DNA from 2 places in the Photobacterium sp. 2_MG-2023 genome. Region 2 is predicted to be linked to the other one. Evidence: predicted binding sites of a transcription regulator. Region 2 holds the regulator's gene; the other holds the start of a gene.
What was found. The regulator MetJ, encoded in region 2, represses methionine synthesis genes. The targets are predictions, from matches to a motif close to TTAGACNTNTANANGTCTAA.
Positions count from the first base shown of each region.

Region 1: a site for MetJ is predicted at 1,859-1,878, ahead of metH (methionine synthase). Genes of this name have one in related genera too.

Region 1 covers NZ_JAUOQQ010000044.1:1,236-9,585, forward strand. The annotation lists gene metA (homoserine O-succinyltransferase) at 1-336, shown strand, start outside; gene Q4491_RS21200 (sodium:proton antiporter) at 397-1,734, opposite strand; gene metH (methionine synthase) at 1,934-5,602, shown strand; gene lysC (lysine-sensitive aspartokinase 3) at 5,668-7,047, opposite strand; lysine riboswitch at 7,151-7,332, opposite strand; gene Q4491_RS21215 (alanine--glyoxylate aminotransferase family protein) at 7,590-8,350, shown strand, end outside.
Region 2 covers NZ_JAUOQQ010000004.1:153,205-161,554, reverse strand. The annotation lists gene Q4491_RS05395 (PadR family transcriptional regulator) at 1-104, shown strand, start outside; gene metF (methylenetetrahydrofolate reductase) at 240-1,142, opposite strand; gene Q4491_RS05385 (bifunctional aspartate kinase/homoserine dehydrogenase II) at 1,424-3,829, opposite strand; gene Q4491_RS05380 (O-succinylhomoserine (thiol)-lyase) at 3,826-4,995, opposite strand; gene metJ (met regulon transcriptional regulator MetJ) at 5,184-5,501, shown strand; gene Q4491_RS05370 (malic enzyme-like NAD(P)-binding protein) at 5,579-6,826, opposite strand; gene rpmE (50S ribosomal protein L31) at 7,087-7,299, opposite strand; gene priA (primosomal protein N') at 7,529-8,350, shown strand, end outside.

The sequences.
Region 1 (8,350 bases), on a different contig from region 2:
TCGGAGCACACTGATCTGGACATTCTGGCCACCTCAGATCAGGCAGGAGTGTATTTAGCCGCCACCAAAGATAAGCGTAATGTCTTCGTGACAGGACATCCTGAATACGATGCCCATACATTACATAATGAATATATGCGTGATCTGGGAGAGGGGATGGAGCCCAAAATCCCAGTAAATTACTATCAGGATAATGATCCGGATAAACCGCCTGTTGCGAGTTGGCGCAGTCATGGCCATTTGTTATTTGCCAACTGGCTGAACTATTGTGTCTATCAGCAAACGCCTTATGATTTGGATCACTTCTCGGAAGATAAATTCACCAAGGACGACTGATTGACGTTGCCCTCACAAATAAAAAGACCTGCCAAAGCAGGTCTTTTTCATCGTCAGTATTCAGGATTTGGGATCGGTTTCCGGTTGTTGGTGAGCATGAGCGGTTTGTTTGTTCTCTTTCGCTTTCTTCGCTTCCCAGGCTTTAGCTTTTTCGATCATAGGTGTAATGGTAGAGCCCTGGATCAGGATAGAGAACACCACGACTGAATAGGTCATCACCAGAATTATCTCTTTCACATCAATATTTTTCTCCGGAATAACGATAACACCGGCAGGGATCGCCATCGCCATCGCCAGAGCAAGACCACCACGCAAGCCACCCCAAGTGAGGATCTTCACCGACTCGGGATTGTATTGGCGGAAACGTTTAAAGCCAAGGTACGACAGCTTCACACTCAGGTAGCGCGCCAGTAGCACCAGCGGCACAGCTATCACCATCAGTGTCCAGTCTTCCTCATGGAAGCTGAAAGACAGCATGCTCATACCAATCAGCAGGAAGAGTACACCGTTCAGGAATTCATCAACCAACTCCCAGAAGTGATCCAGATGGTCTTCACTCTCTTTAGAAAAGCCGATATAACGGGTCCAGTTGCCTATCATGATACCGGAGACCACCATAGCTAGCGGCCCGGACACATGAATAACATCGGCAAAAGCATAACCAGCCGTTGGGATTCCCAGAGTCAGCAGAAGTTCCATGGAGTGATCGTCTGTCGAACTGATCAGATAATGGAACAGCAGGCCGAGAACAAAACCATAGGTTATGCCACCAATGGCTTCCTGCAGGAAAAGATGGCCAACACCCAGCACAGTAGGTGCTTCATCACCAAAGGCGATGGTAAACAAAGTGACGAAGATGACCAGGCCAAATCCATCGTTAAACAGCGACTCACCTTCAATTTGTGTGGAGATGCGGCGCGGCGCGTGCAGTTTTTTTACTATCGCCAGCACGGCTATTGGGTCCGTCGGTGAAATTAATGCGCCGAACAGCAGGCAGTAAATCAGGTCTAACTGGATTCCCAGCATCTGGCATATCCACCAAAGGCTGCCACCGATGAAGAATGTGGAAAACAGTGTGGCCCCCAGTGCCAGAATGGTGATTTCCCATTTTTGATCTTCGAGATGTGGCAGCTTGATCCCTAAACCGCCAGCAAAAAGTAAGAAGCCTAAAATGCCTTTTAGCAGAAAGCTTTCGAAATCGATCTGACCCAGCTGTTCCGCAGCAATTTCTTCGAGGTGAAACCAGCCGTTGTGGCCTGCGATCACAATTCCGAGCGATAAAATAATAGCACCGGCTGTGATGGCGATAGTGGTTTGCATCTTGCCTATTTTGTGGTTAATAAAGGCAATAACCATCGCAGCGGCGGCGAGAAAACAGAGGGTACTGTATACCGACATCCTTGATCCTCATCTGTTGTTAAAGTGTTAAGCAAAAATTGTGACAAAATATAAATGCTCGGGCCTCTGATAGCCATAAAAACTTTAGGCTTACGCTTGGATAATAAGTTTTCGCAAACGATATATGGACGTCTAGATTTCCAATCAGGCTGTGATAGGATGTTAGCAGCTGATAGGTTTAAGTGTAAGGAAGTAAGCAGTGTCGAAGGGTACGGATTTATTACAAAAGCGACTTAAGGAACAGATCCTCATCATAGATGGGGGCATGGGCACCATGATCCAGAGCTACAAGCTGGATGAAGAGGATTACCGTGGTGAACGTTTTTCTGATTGGCATTCGGATCTTAAAGGCAATAACGATCTGCTGGTACTCTCCCAGCCGCAACTGATCAAGGATATTCACTCCGCTTATCTTGAAGCCGGCGCTGATATTCTTGAGACCAACACTTTCAACTCAACGACTATTGCCATGGCTGACTATGACATGGAGAGTCTGAGTGCCGAGATTAATTTCGAAGCGGCAAAGCTGGCTCGTCAGGCGGCTGATGAGTGGACGGCGAAAACACCGGACAAACCACGATTTGTAGCTGGTGTTCTCGGTCCGACTAACCGTACCTGTTCGATATCACCGGATGTGAACGATCCCGGTTTCAGGAACGTGTCGTTTGATCTATTGGTAGCAGCGTATTCCGAATCAACCCGCGCCCTGATAGCTGGCGGGTCCGATATCATCCTGATTGAAACTATTTTTGATACCCTGAATGCCAAAGCCTGTGCGTTTGCCGTGGATAAGGTCTTTGAAGAGCTGGGCGTGACTTTGCCTGTTATGATTTCAGGCACAATCACCGATGCCTCCGGCCGCACCTTATCAGGACAAACCACTGAAGCTTTTTACAATTCTCTGCGACACGTCAAACCTATTTCATTTGGCCTTAACTGTGCATTGGGTCCGGATGAGCTGCGTCAGTATGTGGAAGAATTATCACGTATTTCTGAGTGTGCGGTATCAGCGCACCCGAATGCCGGTCTGCCAAACGCATTCGGCGAGTATGACCTTGAAGCGACAGAAATGGCTGAGCATATCAAAGAATGGGCGGAGTCCGGCTTTCTGAACCTGGTGGGCGGTTGTTGTGGCACCACGCCAGAGCATATTCGTGAAATGGCCCGGGTGACGGAGAATGTAGCGCCACGTCCATTGCCTGAGATTCCTGTGGCCTGCCGTTTATCAGGGCTTGAGCCGCTAACCATTGAAAAAGACACTTTATTTGTCAATGTCGGTGAGCGGACCAATGTGACAGGTTCAGCCCGTTTCCGTAGGTTAATCAAAGAAGAGCTTTATGACGAAGCGCTGGAAGTGGCACGTCAGCAGGTGGAAGCCGGTGCTCAGATCATCGATATCAATATGGATGAAGGCATGCTGGATGCCGAAGCTGCCATGGTGCGCTTTCTGAACCTGTGTGCCTCTGAGCCTGAAATCTCCCGTGTCCCCATTATGATTGACTCATCCAAGTGGGAAATACTGGAAGCTGGCCTTAAGTGTGTGCAGGGTAAGCCAATTGTTAACTCAATATCTCTCAAAGAAGGTAAAGAGAGGTTTGTTGAACAGGCGAAACTGATTCGCCGCTATGGCGCAGCCGTGATTGTGATGGCGTTTGATGAAGTGGGTCAGGCCGATACCCGTGAGCGTAAGATAGAGATCTGTACCAATGCCTATCGCATTCTGGTTGATGAGGTGGGCTACCCGCCGGAAGATATCATTTTTGACCCGAACATTTTCGCAGTAGCTACCGGGATTGATGAGCACAATAACTACGCGGTTGATTTCATTGAAGCTGTAGGAGACATCAAGCGCACTCTGCCACATGCGATGGTGTCGGGTGGTGTTTCGAATGTGTCTTTCTCGTTCCGTGGTAATGATCCTGTGCGGGAAGCGATTCATGCCGTGTTCCTGTATCACTGTTTTAAAAATGGCATGGATATGGGCATTGTGAATGCCGGTCAGCTGGCCATTTACGATGACCTGGCAGACGAGTTACGCGAAGCCGTTGAAGACGTTGTATTGAATCGCCGGGATGACTCTACCGAGCGCTTGCTGGATCTTGCGGATAAGTACCGGGGCAGCGGCGAAGCGGTAGAAGATAAAACAGCCGCTGAATGGCGCGGCTGGCCGGTCGATAAACGCCTGTCCCATGCGCTGGTCAAAGGGATCACTGAGTTTATTGTTGAAGATACCGAAGAAGCCCGTCAGAACGCGGAAAAACCGTTAGAGGTGATTGAAGGGCCTTTGATGGCAGGTATGAACATAGTCGGTGATCTGTTCGGTGAAGGTAAAATGTTCTTGCCTCAGGTGGTGAAATCAGCTCGGGTGATGAAACAGGCCGTCGCTTATCTCGAACCTTACATCAATGCCGAGAAGCAAGTCGGACGCACTAACGGCAAAATACTGCTCGCCACGGTGAAAGGCGATGTGCACGATATCGGTAAAAATATTGTCGGAGTGGTGCTGCAGTGTAATAACTACGAGATCATCGATCTGGGCGTCATGGTGTCTTGCGACAAGATCCTGAAAGTGGCCAAAGAAGAGAAGGTCGATATTATCGGCCTCTCCGGGCTGATCACTCCTTCACTTGATGAAATGGTGCATGTTGCCAAAGAAATGGAGCGCCAGGGCTTTGATCTTCCTTTGCTGATTGGCGGGGCTACAACGTCCAAGGCCCACACGGCAGTCAAAATTGAGCAGAACTACCATGCCCCTGTCGTTTATGTCTCAAACGCCTCGCGTGCTGTAGGGGTATGTTCGGCACTCTTGTCGGATGCCCAGCGGCCAGCGTTTGTTGAGCGCCTTGACAAGGAATACGAGGTAGTGCGGGAGCAACACGCCCGCAAGCGTCCACGAAGTGCTCCTGTCAGCCTGGAAGCTGCCCGCGCCAATAAAGTGGCGATTGACTGGAATAGCTACACTCCTCCCGCGCCGCAAAAGCCGGGGATCCACGTGTTCAAGGATTTTGATATCGCGACATTGCGGCGTTATATCGACTGGACGCCCTTCTTTATGACCTGGTCGCTGAGTGGTAAATATCCCACCATTTTGCGCCACGAAGTAGTGGGTCAGGAAGCCCAGCGCCTATTTGATGATGCCAATCAGCTGCTGGATGAGATCGAAGCCAGCGGCATGATAAAGGCCAATGGTGTCTGTGGCTTATTCCCGGCCAATAATATTGGTGATGATATCGAAGTCTACACCGATGAGACCCGAACCCAGGTACTGACAACCTTACGCGGACTGCGCCAGCAGACAGAGAAACCCAAAGGGCCGAATTACTGTCTGTCGGATTACATTGCCCCGAAAGAAAGCGGTAAAGCTGACTGGATTGGTGCCTTTGCGGTAACCGGCGGAATCGGTGAATATGAGATTGCCGATCAGTTTAAAGCCAAAGGCGATGATTACAACGCGATTATGATTCAAGCGGTGGCAGATCGTCTTGCTGAAGCCTTTGCGGAATTCATGCATGAGACTGTCCGTAAGGAGATCTGGGGCTATGCGCCGGACGAGAACCTGAGTAACGAAGATCTGATCCGTGAGAAATACCAGGGTATCCGGCCAGCGCCAGGCTATCCGGCTTGTCCGGAACACACAGAGAAAGGCGAGATCTGGACATTGTTGGATGCGGAGGCCAATACCGGCATGATTCTGACAGAAAGCTACGCCATGTGGCCGGGGGCGGCCGTATCAGGCTGGTACTTCTCACATCCGGAATCGCGCTATTTTGCCGTTGCACAGATCCAGCGTGACCAGATGGAAAGCTACGCCGAGCGCAAAGGCTGGGGTGAGATCGAAGCGGAGAAATGGCTGGGGCCTAATCTGTGATAGCTGTTCACTGAAGACAAAAAGGCGCTCAATGAGCGCCTTTTTTACCGGAACGGGACGTGAAATTACTCAAAAATCTTACGGTGCAGATTCTGAGCAATAGGCATGGCATGTTCGGTTTTAACCAGGAAGCACAGGTTGTGCGGGCTGGCACCGTAGCAAATCATACGCAGCTTGTACTCGTCCAGCGAATCGAACACGGTACTCACTGAACCGGCAGTCTGACTCATGCGGTTACCAATCAGCGAAATCAGGCACAGATCCTGTTCAATCTCAACGCGACACAGCTCACTGAGCGCGGCATGCGCCCCCGGAGGCAGCGTGGGTGCGCCGCCGCCTGTATCGGTCTGATCCATGGTCAAAGACACGCTGACTTCAGAGGTAGAAATCAGATCAACAGAGACCTTATGCTCAGCCAGAATCCGGAAGACTTCGGCCAGGAAACCATAAGCATGAAACATGTTCAGGCTGGTCAGGGTGATCAGGGTCTGGTTCGAGCGCAGTGCCAGCGCACGGAACAGCGGTGCTTCAGTAACGGATTTACGGATCCAGGTGCCGCCTTGCTCTGGTGCCCTGGACGATCCAACAAACACAGGGATCTGACGGCGAACGGCCGGGATCAATGTCGATGGATGCAAGATCTTGGCGCCAAAATTGGCCATCTCAGAGGCTTCGCTGAAGCTGATTTCTTTGATTGGCGTGGCTTTGGGCGCAATACGCGGATCTGTGGTGTACATGCCTGGGACATCAGTCCAGATTTCCAATGTGCCGGCACTCACCGCCTCAGCCATAAGGGCGGCACTGTAATCACTGCCACCGCGGCCAAGTGTTGTTGTGCGACCTTGCTCATCACTACCGATGAAACCCTGAGAAACGATAATCTTATCCTGCAGCAGAGGTAATAGCTTTTCCTCTGTCAGTTGACGAATCATTTCCTGTTCAGGGCTGGCTTTACCAAAGCGGCTGTCAGTACGCAGCACTTCCCGGATATCGTAACGCAATGCGTCAGCACCCATCTCACACATGATTTGCGTAAACAGATGGGTAGACAGCAATTCACCGTTGGCAACCAGTTGATCTGTCAGCTCAGCCGATTTATGTTCTGCGGCTTTTATGGCAAGTTCGGCGACCTGATCGAGCAGTTCATCAATGTTACCCGCAACCTGTTCAGGCTGCTGTAAATCCGCCAGCACGCTGTGGTGAATGGCGCGAAGGCGCTCCATCAGGTTATGTCGGTGCCCGGCATCGGCCACGCCGTTGGCCAGTTCGACTAAAATATTAGTCACACCGGAACACGCACTGATCAACACCAGTTTGGTTGTCGGATTATTGATAACTATCTTAGCACTACGGCTCATTGCAACGAAATCAGCCACACTAGTGCCGCCAAATTTTGCGACTGTGATTTCAGCGTTCAACGCTGAAGAAGAAATTACAGGGCTCAATGTGATCTCCCACTTAACAAAGCGTAAACATGGGGCAAAATTTGGGGAATCTTTCCGACTTGAGTGTCAGAAGAGCCATTAGGCGAGACGTACTAAGACTGCTGCTACCAGAAGCTCTCCACCTGCACTGGATGATGCAGGTGACAGCCAGAAGGATTCAACCTTCAAAGCCGATACGGCAAGCCCCCTGTCTCACCGTATCTCGGCGTTGCTCCCCCTCTCTATGGTGCTTTGGGGTGGGGCCCCGCCGCATAGATACCTGGATAACGCGCCTCTTCCGTTTTCACCTGAAAAATGAGCTTTCTCAGGGTGAACAAAAATTGCCCTTATTGAATATGAGAGGGGGGGCTTTGTCAATGCTTGAATGCATTTTTCTGTGTCAAGATTGTTACTGACTTTGCATAAATTTGCCTGCCTGGTTTCAGGTACGGGTGGTTCTGTTATGCTCGCTAGGAATGCCCTGTAAAAGCGACTGTTGCCAACAATAACTAATGCACTGAATTTATAAGTAACTTATGTGTCTGTGCAGATGGAGAAGCCTTATGACAATTCACAGTTTTTACCCACCTCAACGCATACTGATGGGACCCGGTCCGTCGGACATTTATCCGCAGGTGTTGCAGGCGCTCAGCCGCCCGACTGTCGGTCATCTTGACCCACTGTTCATTGGAATGATGGATGAGCTTAAGCAATTGCTTCAGTATGCATTTCAGACTACCAACCCATTTACTATAGCGGTATCTGCGCCGGGCAGTGCAGGAATGGAAGCCTGTTTTGTCAATCTGGTTGAGCCGGGCGAGAAGGTGATCGTCTGCCGTAACGGGGTATTTGGCGAGCGGATGCGGGAAAATGTTGTGCGCTGCGGCGGTGAAGCTGTGCTGGTGGATAATGAATGGGGAGAGCCGGTTGATCCGCAAGCCGTTGAAGCAGCACTCAAAGCCCATCCGGATGCGAAAATACTGGCTTTTGTGCATGCGGAAACCTCAACCGGTGCACTGAGCGATGCTGAAACCTTATCCCGTTTAGCCCGTGACCATGACTGCCTGACCATTGTTGATGCGGTAACCTCATTGGGCGGGGTGCCGCTGAAGGTTGATGAATGGCAACTGGATGCCGTGTACTCAGGCAGTCAGAAGTGTTTGTCCTGTGTACCGGGCCTGTCTCCGCTGACCTTTTCGCCGCGGGCCGTGGAGAAAATTCAGCAACGTAAGACACCGGTTCAGAGCTGGTTTCTGGATCAAAGCCTGGTGCTGGCCTACTGGAGTGGTGAAGGTAAGCGCAGCTATCACCATACAGCCCCTGT
Region 2 (8,350 bases):
GTATCCATAACCGACAGGCTTGGATCGACTGGGCGGAAGAAGTCCTGGTGGAACTGCAAGATATCGACAGCGCCGACAGCAATGTCGCCATGGCCGCTGAGTAACCCTGCAGACACTGATACACTGGCATCAGTGACCTATCGGCTCCTCAGCTACTCATCAGGGCCGATTCATCATGTGCCAGCCAGATACAAAAAAAGCCGCAATGCGGCTTTTTCTTTTCCTGCCCGCTACTGTCATCAGGCAATGACGTCAGCTTCGGCACGCACACCTAAGGTATGGCAAATCGCATAAGTCAGCTCAGCACGGTTGAGGGTGTAGAAATGGAAATCTTTAACCCCTTCACGGCTCAGTACCCGCACCATATCAATCGCGTTACTGGCCCCGACCATCTGACGGCTCAGTAAATCGTCATCCAGCCCCTGATATTGTTTCTCTAACCAGTTAGGGATTTTCACATTGTTGGCCTGCGCGAAGCGCTTGGCCTGCTTCATGTTCACCACAGGCAGGATGCCCGGGACGATTTCGACATCAATACCGGCGGCAACACAGCGATCACGAAAGCGCAGGTAGCTTTCAACATCAAAAAAGAACTGAGTGATTGCACGGCTGGCACCGGCATCGACTTTACGCTTGAGGTTAATCAGGTCGGCCTGGGCACTTTTCGCTTCCGGGTGCACTTCAGGGTAAGCCGCCACAGAAATATCGAAATCCGCTTCTTCACGCAACAGCTCGACTAAATCGACCGCATACATATCCGGCTTACCGCCCTGTGGCGGCAAATCGCCCCGCAGCGCCACGATATTGCGTATCCCGCTTTTCCAGTAGTCACGGGCGATGGCACGCAGTTCATCACGCGTGGCATCGATACAGGTCAGGTGAGGTGCGGCCAGCAGGCCGGTCTGATCTTTGATGTCTTTGATGATCGAGTGGGTACGGTCACGCTCGCCTGAGTTGGCGCCGTAAGTCACAGACACAAATTTCGGCTTGAGCGTTTTCAGACGATGTATTGATGACCAGAGGGTTTCTTCCATCGCAGGCGAACTTGGCGGAAAGAATTCAAATGAAACATTGATTGCGCCGTTCAAATCGGCGATGTTTTGATTTAACGCATCCAAGTGACTGGCGTAAGAATAACCCATAATTGAAACCTTCCTGCTGCTGGCCTGCGGCCTTCCCTCTGAACTCTGACGCCAAACAACCATTTAGACGTCTATATGTCCACAGAATGTCTTGTAACCAAATTAATGTCAACCGCGTGAACATGAATTTTTCTCAACATCAAAACCCAGTTTATTCAAGTCCAGAGTTTTACTATGCCGATTGCCCGCCAGGCAGCACCAATGCTGGGAAAAAACAGCAACAAGAAACAAAAAGGGCAGCGCAAGGCTACCCTTTGGATCTATCTCATAACGGGAAAATCTTACAAAAGCCGGGCCAGTCGGTTCAAATCCGACAATAACGCCCCTGCCGTCACATCCCTGCCCGCACCAGGACCGCGGATAACAAGCGGATTGTCCCGGTACCAGCGGCTTTCAATCGCAAAGATGTTGTCGCACGGCAGCAGGTTCGCCAGCGCATGCTCAGGCTCCAGCGCTTCCAGGCCCACCACGGCGTGACCATTTTTGTCCAACCGCGCGATATAGCGCAGGACTTTTCCCTCACGCTGCGCTTTGCTCAGGCGCGCCTGCAAGCGCTCATCAAGCACATCACTTTGCTCAAAAAAGGCGTCCAGGCTCAGGGCTTCCAGCTCCTCTGGCACCAATGACTCAACTTTGACCTGTTCAGGCTCCAGTGCCAGTCCGGATTCACGCGCTAAAATCACCAGCTTTCGCATCACGTCGCTGCCGTCCAGATCGTGGCGGGGATCCGGCTCCGTCAGCCCCTGCTGCCAGGCCTGTTCAAGCAACTGGCTGAAAGGCAGGCTGCCGTCGAACTGCTGGAACAGCCAGGACAGAGTACCCGAGAAAATGCCGGATACAGCAATAATCGTATCCCCGCTGTCGCGCAAATCTTTGACCGTATGGTTGACCGGCAATCCGGCGCCCACAGTGGCGTTATACAGCCAGTGGCGGCTGCTTTTCTCGAACGCATCAACCACAGCGCGGTAGACTTTGCCTTTTGCTGAGCCTGCGACTTTGTTGGCAGAAATCAGATGCAGGCCGTGGCTGGCAAATTCCGGGTAACGCTCAGACAGTGCTTTGCTGGCGGTGACATCCAGTACCACCAGCTCATCATAGTCATGCTGCCCCAGAGCCGGGAGCCAGTCCGTGCCGTCTGTGGCTTCATCATCAAACCGGGTCAGAGCCTGAACTGGCTCAATGCCCTGCAGATTAAGCCAGTAGCGCCGGCTATCGGCCACCCCTATCAGGGTAAAGCTCATGCCGTGACGCTTTTCCAGTGCCACCTTTTCTTCTTCCAGCAACTCCAGCCAACGGCTGCCGATATTGCCCTTGCCGCACAAGATCAGACCGATACGCTTTTGCGCCTGGAACAAATTTTGGTGAATCAGCTGAACCAGGGCCTGGGTATCGGCCTGCCGCAGCACCGCCACCAGACTCAGCCCGGATTCGGCTTCGGCAATAAATTCGACCGGCTGGCCTTTCAACTGCTGCTGGAAGCCATGACAGTGCACAGGGTTTATCACCACCCCGGCCCCTACCGCGGCCACCATAGTAAAACCGTCGCGCAAACGGATCTCGGCTGGTAAACCGCTGTCCTGCAGCAGTGCCAGTACCCCGTTGGCCACTTCAGCGGTATATGCCAGCAGAATCTGTCCTTTGTCGGTTTCCACCGCTTGAGCCAGCGGGATCAGCTGCGCTTTCGGCAGCAGAGTCGCCAGCTCGCGCTCCACCTGCTCCAGCGTCTGGGCTCGGGAGACAGACAGCTCCAGCAGACAGACCTCATCCAGAGAGGTAATAATTTTGGCGCCACGGCCAGATGCCAGTACCCGCTCCACACGAGTCGAGCCAGATTCCGGCAGCAGACTGCAGCGCAGTGTCAGGTCGATGGCACTCTGGGCCACAGGCTGAAGCGTGCGGCTGTGCAGCACAGGAGCCGCCAGACGAGCCAGCTCGTCAGCCTCATCAAGTCGCAGCAAGGGCAACAGACAAGCATCACTGACCAGACGGGGATCCGCACTGTAGACACCGGCGACATCACTCCAGATGGTCACCCGGCTGACACCGGCCAGGGCGCCGATAACAGTGGCGGAATAATCCGAACCATTGCGCCCCAGCAGTACGGTTTCTCCGGCTTGATTGCTGGCCATAAAACCTGTGATCACCATGCGATGACCACTGTGCTGTGCCAGCTCATTTTGCAGCAACGGCAGTGAACGGCCACGGTCAACTTCCGGCTGAGCGGCGCGCTCGGCACGCAGGAAACTCCGCGAGTCCAGCGCACGTGCCGCCATGCCTTTGTGTGTCAGCAGTGCGGCCAGTAATCGGGAGGACCAGAGTTCACCGTGTCCGAGTACCCAGGCTTGTCTGGCCGGGGTGATCTCGCTGTCAGTGAGCTGACCCAGCTCACTGAACTCCAGATGCAGCGAGGTTAACAGCTCATCCGCCACGGTTTCCTCTAACAGCTCTTCGATGAGGTGCTGCTGGAAGGTGCGCAAATCCTGCAGGCTTTCATGCGCCAGCCGGCCATCTTTGCTCAGCAAAGACAGCCACTGAATCAGTCGGTTGGTTGTTTTACCGGCTGCCGAGACCACCACCAGATCATCGGCGCTGGAATACTGCTCGAGAATATGGGCGACATTACGGTAACAGCTGGCATCCGCTAAACTGCTGCCGCCAAATTTGTGCAACTGACGTGTCAGGGTCATTCACTGACCTCCGCCGCTTTGGTAAAGGCCTGAGCCAGATCGGCAATCAAATCATCGGCATCTTCCAGGCCCACAGACAGACGCAGCAGCGACGGCAAGATACCGGCCTCGCGCTGCGCCTCATCCGACATGGCACGGTGGGTCATGCTGGCAGGATGCGCAATCAGGCTCTCCGTGCCGCCCAGTGACTCAGCCAGAGAGAAATCGTGCAAAGACGCCACAAAAACTTCCAGTTGCTGCATGCTGCCGGCCAGCTCAAAACTCAGCATGGAGCCAAAGCCTTTTTGCTGCCGGGCCGCAATCTCATGACCTGGGTGATCTGCCAGGCTGGGGTGATAAATCTTACCCACCAGCGGCTGGGTTTGCAGATAGGCCAGCAGCCGGGCGGAATTTTCTTCATGGACACGCATACGTGCCATCAAAGTACGTACGCCGCGCAGGGTCAGGTAAGCATCAAAGGGCGCGCCGGTGGCGCCGATACAGTTGGCCCACCAGGACAAGTTCTCGGCGTGCTCGCTGTCTTTCGCAATCAGCACCCCGCCAACCACATCGGAATGCCCATTGATATATTTAGTGGTGGAATGCACCACGAAGTCCGCGCCCAGCGCGATGGGCTGCTGCAGCGCCGGCGAGAGGAAAGTGTTATCCACCGCCACCAGCGCTCCCGCGTCATGCGCCTGCAAACACAGCTGCTCGACGTCAATCACCCGCAACAAGGGGTTGGACGGCGTTTCAACCCACACCAGTTTAGGTTTTCTGGCCAGTGCTTCAGCCAGCGCCTTAGGGTTGCCCTGATCGACAAAAAGCACCTTGAAGTCACCTTTGCCGGCACGGGTATTGAACAAGCGGTAGGTACCGCCGTAGCAGTCATGGGGGGCCACAACCAGATCATCCGGCCCCAGCTGCGCCGTTGCCAGCAGGTTAATCGCCGCTGTACCACAGCTGGTCACCACACCACCCGCTCCGCCTTCCAGTTCCGCCAGAGTGTCTGCCAGTAAATTACGGGTGGGATTTCCCGAGCGGGAATAATCGTACTGAGGTAAAGTCCCTAATTCAGGGAAGCCATAGGTTGAGGTCAAGTAAATAGGTGGCACCACTGCACGAAATTGCTGATCGGTTTCAATGCCGCTGCGAACAGCGATAGTAGCTGTTTTCTTGTCACTCATGTAATTTGCTTCCTTGTTTCCGGGACCAGGCCAGAGGCCGACGAGAGTAAGATGCTTCAACCTTAGCGAGATTTAAAAAAGACGTCAACACTTCTAGACGTCTATATGTCTTTGCTTGTGGCAGTAAATGCCGCTAAAATTCCCCCCATACAATATTTCAAAACCCTATATCGCTGAGAAGGTAAACAATGGCAAAGTGGAACGGTGAGTACATCAGCCCTTATGCGGAACATGGCAAGAAAAATGAGCAGGTCAAGAAAATCACTGTCTCTATCCCATTAAAGGTGTTGAAAATCCTCACAGATGAACGCACCCGCCGTCAGGTAAATAACCTTCGCCACGCCACCAACAGTGAACTGCTGTGCGAAGCATTCCTGCATGCCTACACCGGCCAGCCACTGCCAACGGATGAAGATATCCGCAAAGATCGCCCTGACGATTTACCGGCAGAAGCTAAGGCCATCATGGACAGCCTGGGTATTGAGTACGAAGACATCAACGAATAATCAACATAACGCCTTGAGATAAAAAAAAACCAGCCATATGGCTGGTTTTTTCAATCATAAGCACACACTGTGTGTCATTACACTTCCATGTAACCCACAGGCATTTCGATACGGGCAACGCCAGATTCCACAGCCGCGACCGCAACCGCTTTGGCAACCCGTGGCAACAAACGCGGATCCATAGGTTTAGGGATAATATAGTCCGGACCGAACTCCAGCTTATCCACACCTGCTGCTTTAACAACTTCTGCCGGCACCGGTTCTTTGGCCAGTTCGCGGATAGCGTTCACCGCAGCCAGTTTCATTTCATCGTTAATCTCGCTGGCACGCACATCCAACGCACCACGGAAGATAAACGGGAAACAAATGACGTTATTTACCTGGTTCGGATAATCCGAACGGCCGGTTCCCATGATCAGATCATTACGAACCGCATGGGCCAGCTCAGGTTTAATTTCCGGATCCGGGTTTGAGCAGGCAAACACGATCGGCTTGTCAGCCATCAGTTTCAGCGACTCAGGGGCCAGCAGATCCGGGCCTGAGACACCGACAAAGATATCCGCGCCTTCGATAACATCTTCCAGGGTGCGCTTATCTGTGTTGTTGGCAAACAGTTGCTTATACTCGTTGATGTCATCACGACGGGTGTGAATCACACCTTTGCGATCCAGCATGTAGATTTTTTCACGCTGCGCGCCGCATTTGATCAACAGTTCCATACAGGCGACGGCCGCTGCGCCGGCACCCAGGCAGATGATCACTGCTTCTTTGATATCTTTGCCCTGCAGTTCCAGTGCGTTCAGCATACCGGCTGCCGTTACAATTGCCGTACCGTGCTGGTCATCATGGAACACAGGCACCTGGCAACGTTCGATCAGGCGTTTTTCAATCTCAAAACAATCAGGGGCTTTGATATCTTCCAGGTTAATACCACCAAAGGTATCGGCGATATTGGCCACAGTATCAACGAACTCGTCGATGGTACGGTGTTTCACTTCGATATCAATCGAATCCAGGCCAGCGAAACGCTTGAACAGCAGGGCCTTACCTTCCATAACCGGCTTAGAAGCCAACGGCCCCAGGTTACCCAAACCAAGAATGGCCGTACCATTGGTAATCACAGCAACCATGTTGCCTTTACCTGTGTACTTATACACATTCTCTGCATTCTGGGCGATTTCCCGCACCGGCTCAGCCACACCAGGGCTGTAGGCCAGAGCGAGATCTTCTACTGTATTGGCAGGCTTGCTTAGTTCAACCGAAATTTTCCCGGGGACAGGGTAAGCATGATAGTGAAGTGCTTGTTGACGAAAATCTTCAGACATAATTATTAGAATCCTGAATGGATGGATGTTCTGTTCGGTTCGGTATTGAACAATCAATCATATTCGATAGCAGCACAAAATCCTAGTTCGCACAAGCTGGTAATACCAAGACAATAACCGTGACAGGCCAGAAGATATGCAGGGGATGACAGGTTGGAGTCAATGACTACAAATAAATCAGTCATTAAAGGCGGGAAGAAACAGCAAATAGCAAAAAGGGACGCATATGCGTCCCTTTTCTCGACAGTGTCTTAAAGCAATTACTTGCTAGACAGAGCGCCGAAACGCTTGTTGAATTTGTCGATACGGCCACCGGTGCTCACTTGACGCTGCTTACCAGTGTAGAATGGGTGACATTTGTCACACACATCCAGGCTGATGTCTTTTTTCATGGTTGAATTAAAGACAAAAGCGTTGCCGCAAGAACATTTTGCGTTTACAGCTGTGTATTCTGGGTGGATACCTTGTTTCATGGGAAACCTCTAAGCTAAGGCCGTGTCGCTCTCCCGATCCAAAGCCGGGCACCACACGTGGTTAATAAATACTGCCAGGCCAAAGGCGCTGGACAAATAGGCGGCGTATGATAATCAATCAGCCGACACAGATCAACCTGCAATCGCAGTGTCGTCTTGCTTTGCCTCACCCCTTGTGCAAGGTACACTGCCATCTACCTGTAAGTATAAGTGATATCAGCCAATACCCATGACTGCCACCATTGCCAGGGTTGCCCTGCCCGTTCCGCTGGACAAAAGCTTCGACTACCTGATCCCATCAGGCCAACGGCCCGTGGTCGGTGGCCGGGTACGGGTGCCATTTGGCCGTCAGCAGCTCACCGGGATAGTGATTGCCCTGACGGAGCAGTCCGATTTTCCCCGCGACCAGCTCAAGCCCCTCAAAGCCGTTCTCGATAGCGAACCGCTGTGGCAACCGCCATTGTTTCAGTTGCTGGAGTGGACCAGCCGCTACTACCAGTACCCTTTGGGCGATACGCTGGCCAATGCCCTGCCTTCGGCCTTACGTAAAGGCAGACCGGCCAATGCCGAGATTCGTTACTGGCAATTGACAGAAAAAGGCCAGGAACAACCTCTGGCAGCGCTCAAACGGGCACCGCGGCAGGCTAAAGTGCTGACGCTGCTGCGCCATGGCGCGCTGAGTCACGATGCCTTACTCGACCAGGAGGTTAACAGCGCCACCCTGAAAACGCTGGCAGAAAAAGGCTGGGTCGACAGTTTTCACACCACAGCATCCAGCGGCCACTGGCCAACGGATTTCGCCGTCACCGAAGAGAAACCCCGCCTCAACGAAGAGCAGGCACTGGCGATTGCCAGTATCAATGCCAATCCGGGTTATGCCTGTTATTTACTGGAAGGTGTGACGGGTTCAGGCAAGACCGAAGTCTATCTCAACCTGATTGAGCCGGTGCTGGCCGCCGGTAAACAGGCCCTGGTGCTGGTGCCGGAAATTGGTCTGACGCCGCAGACCATCAACCGTTTTCAGCGTCGCTTTAATGTGCCGCTGTTCACC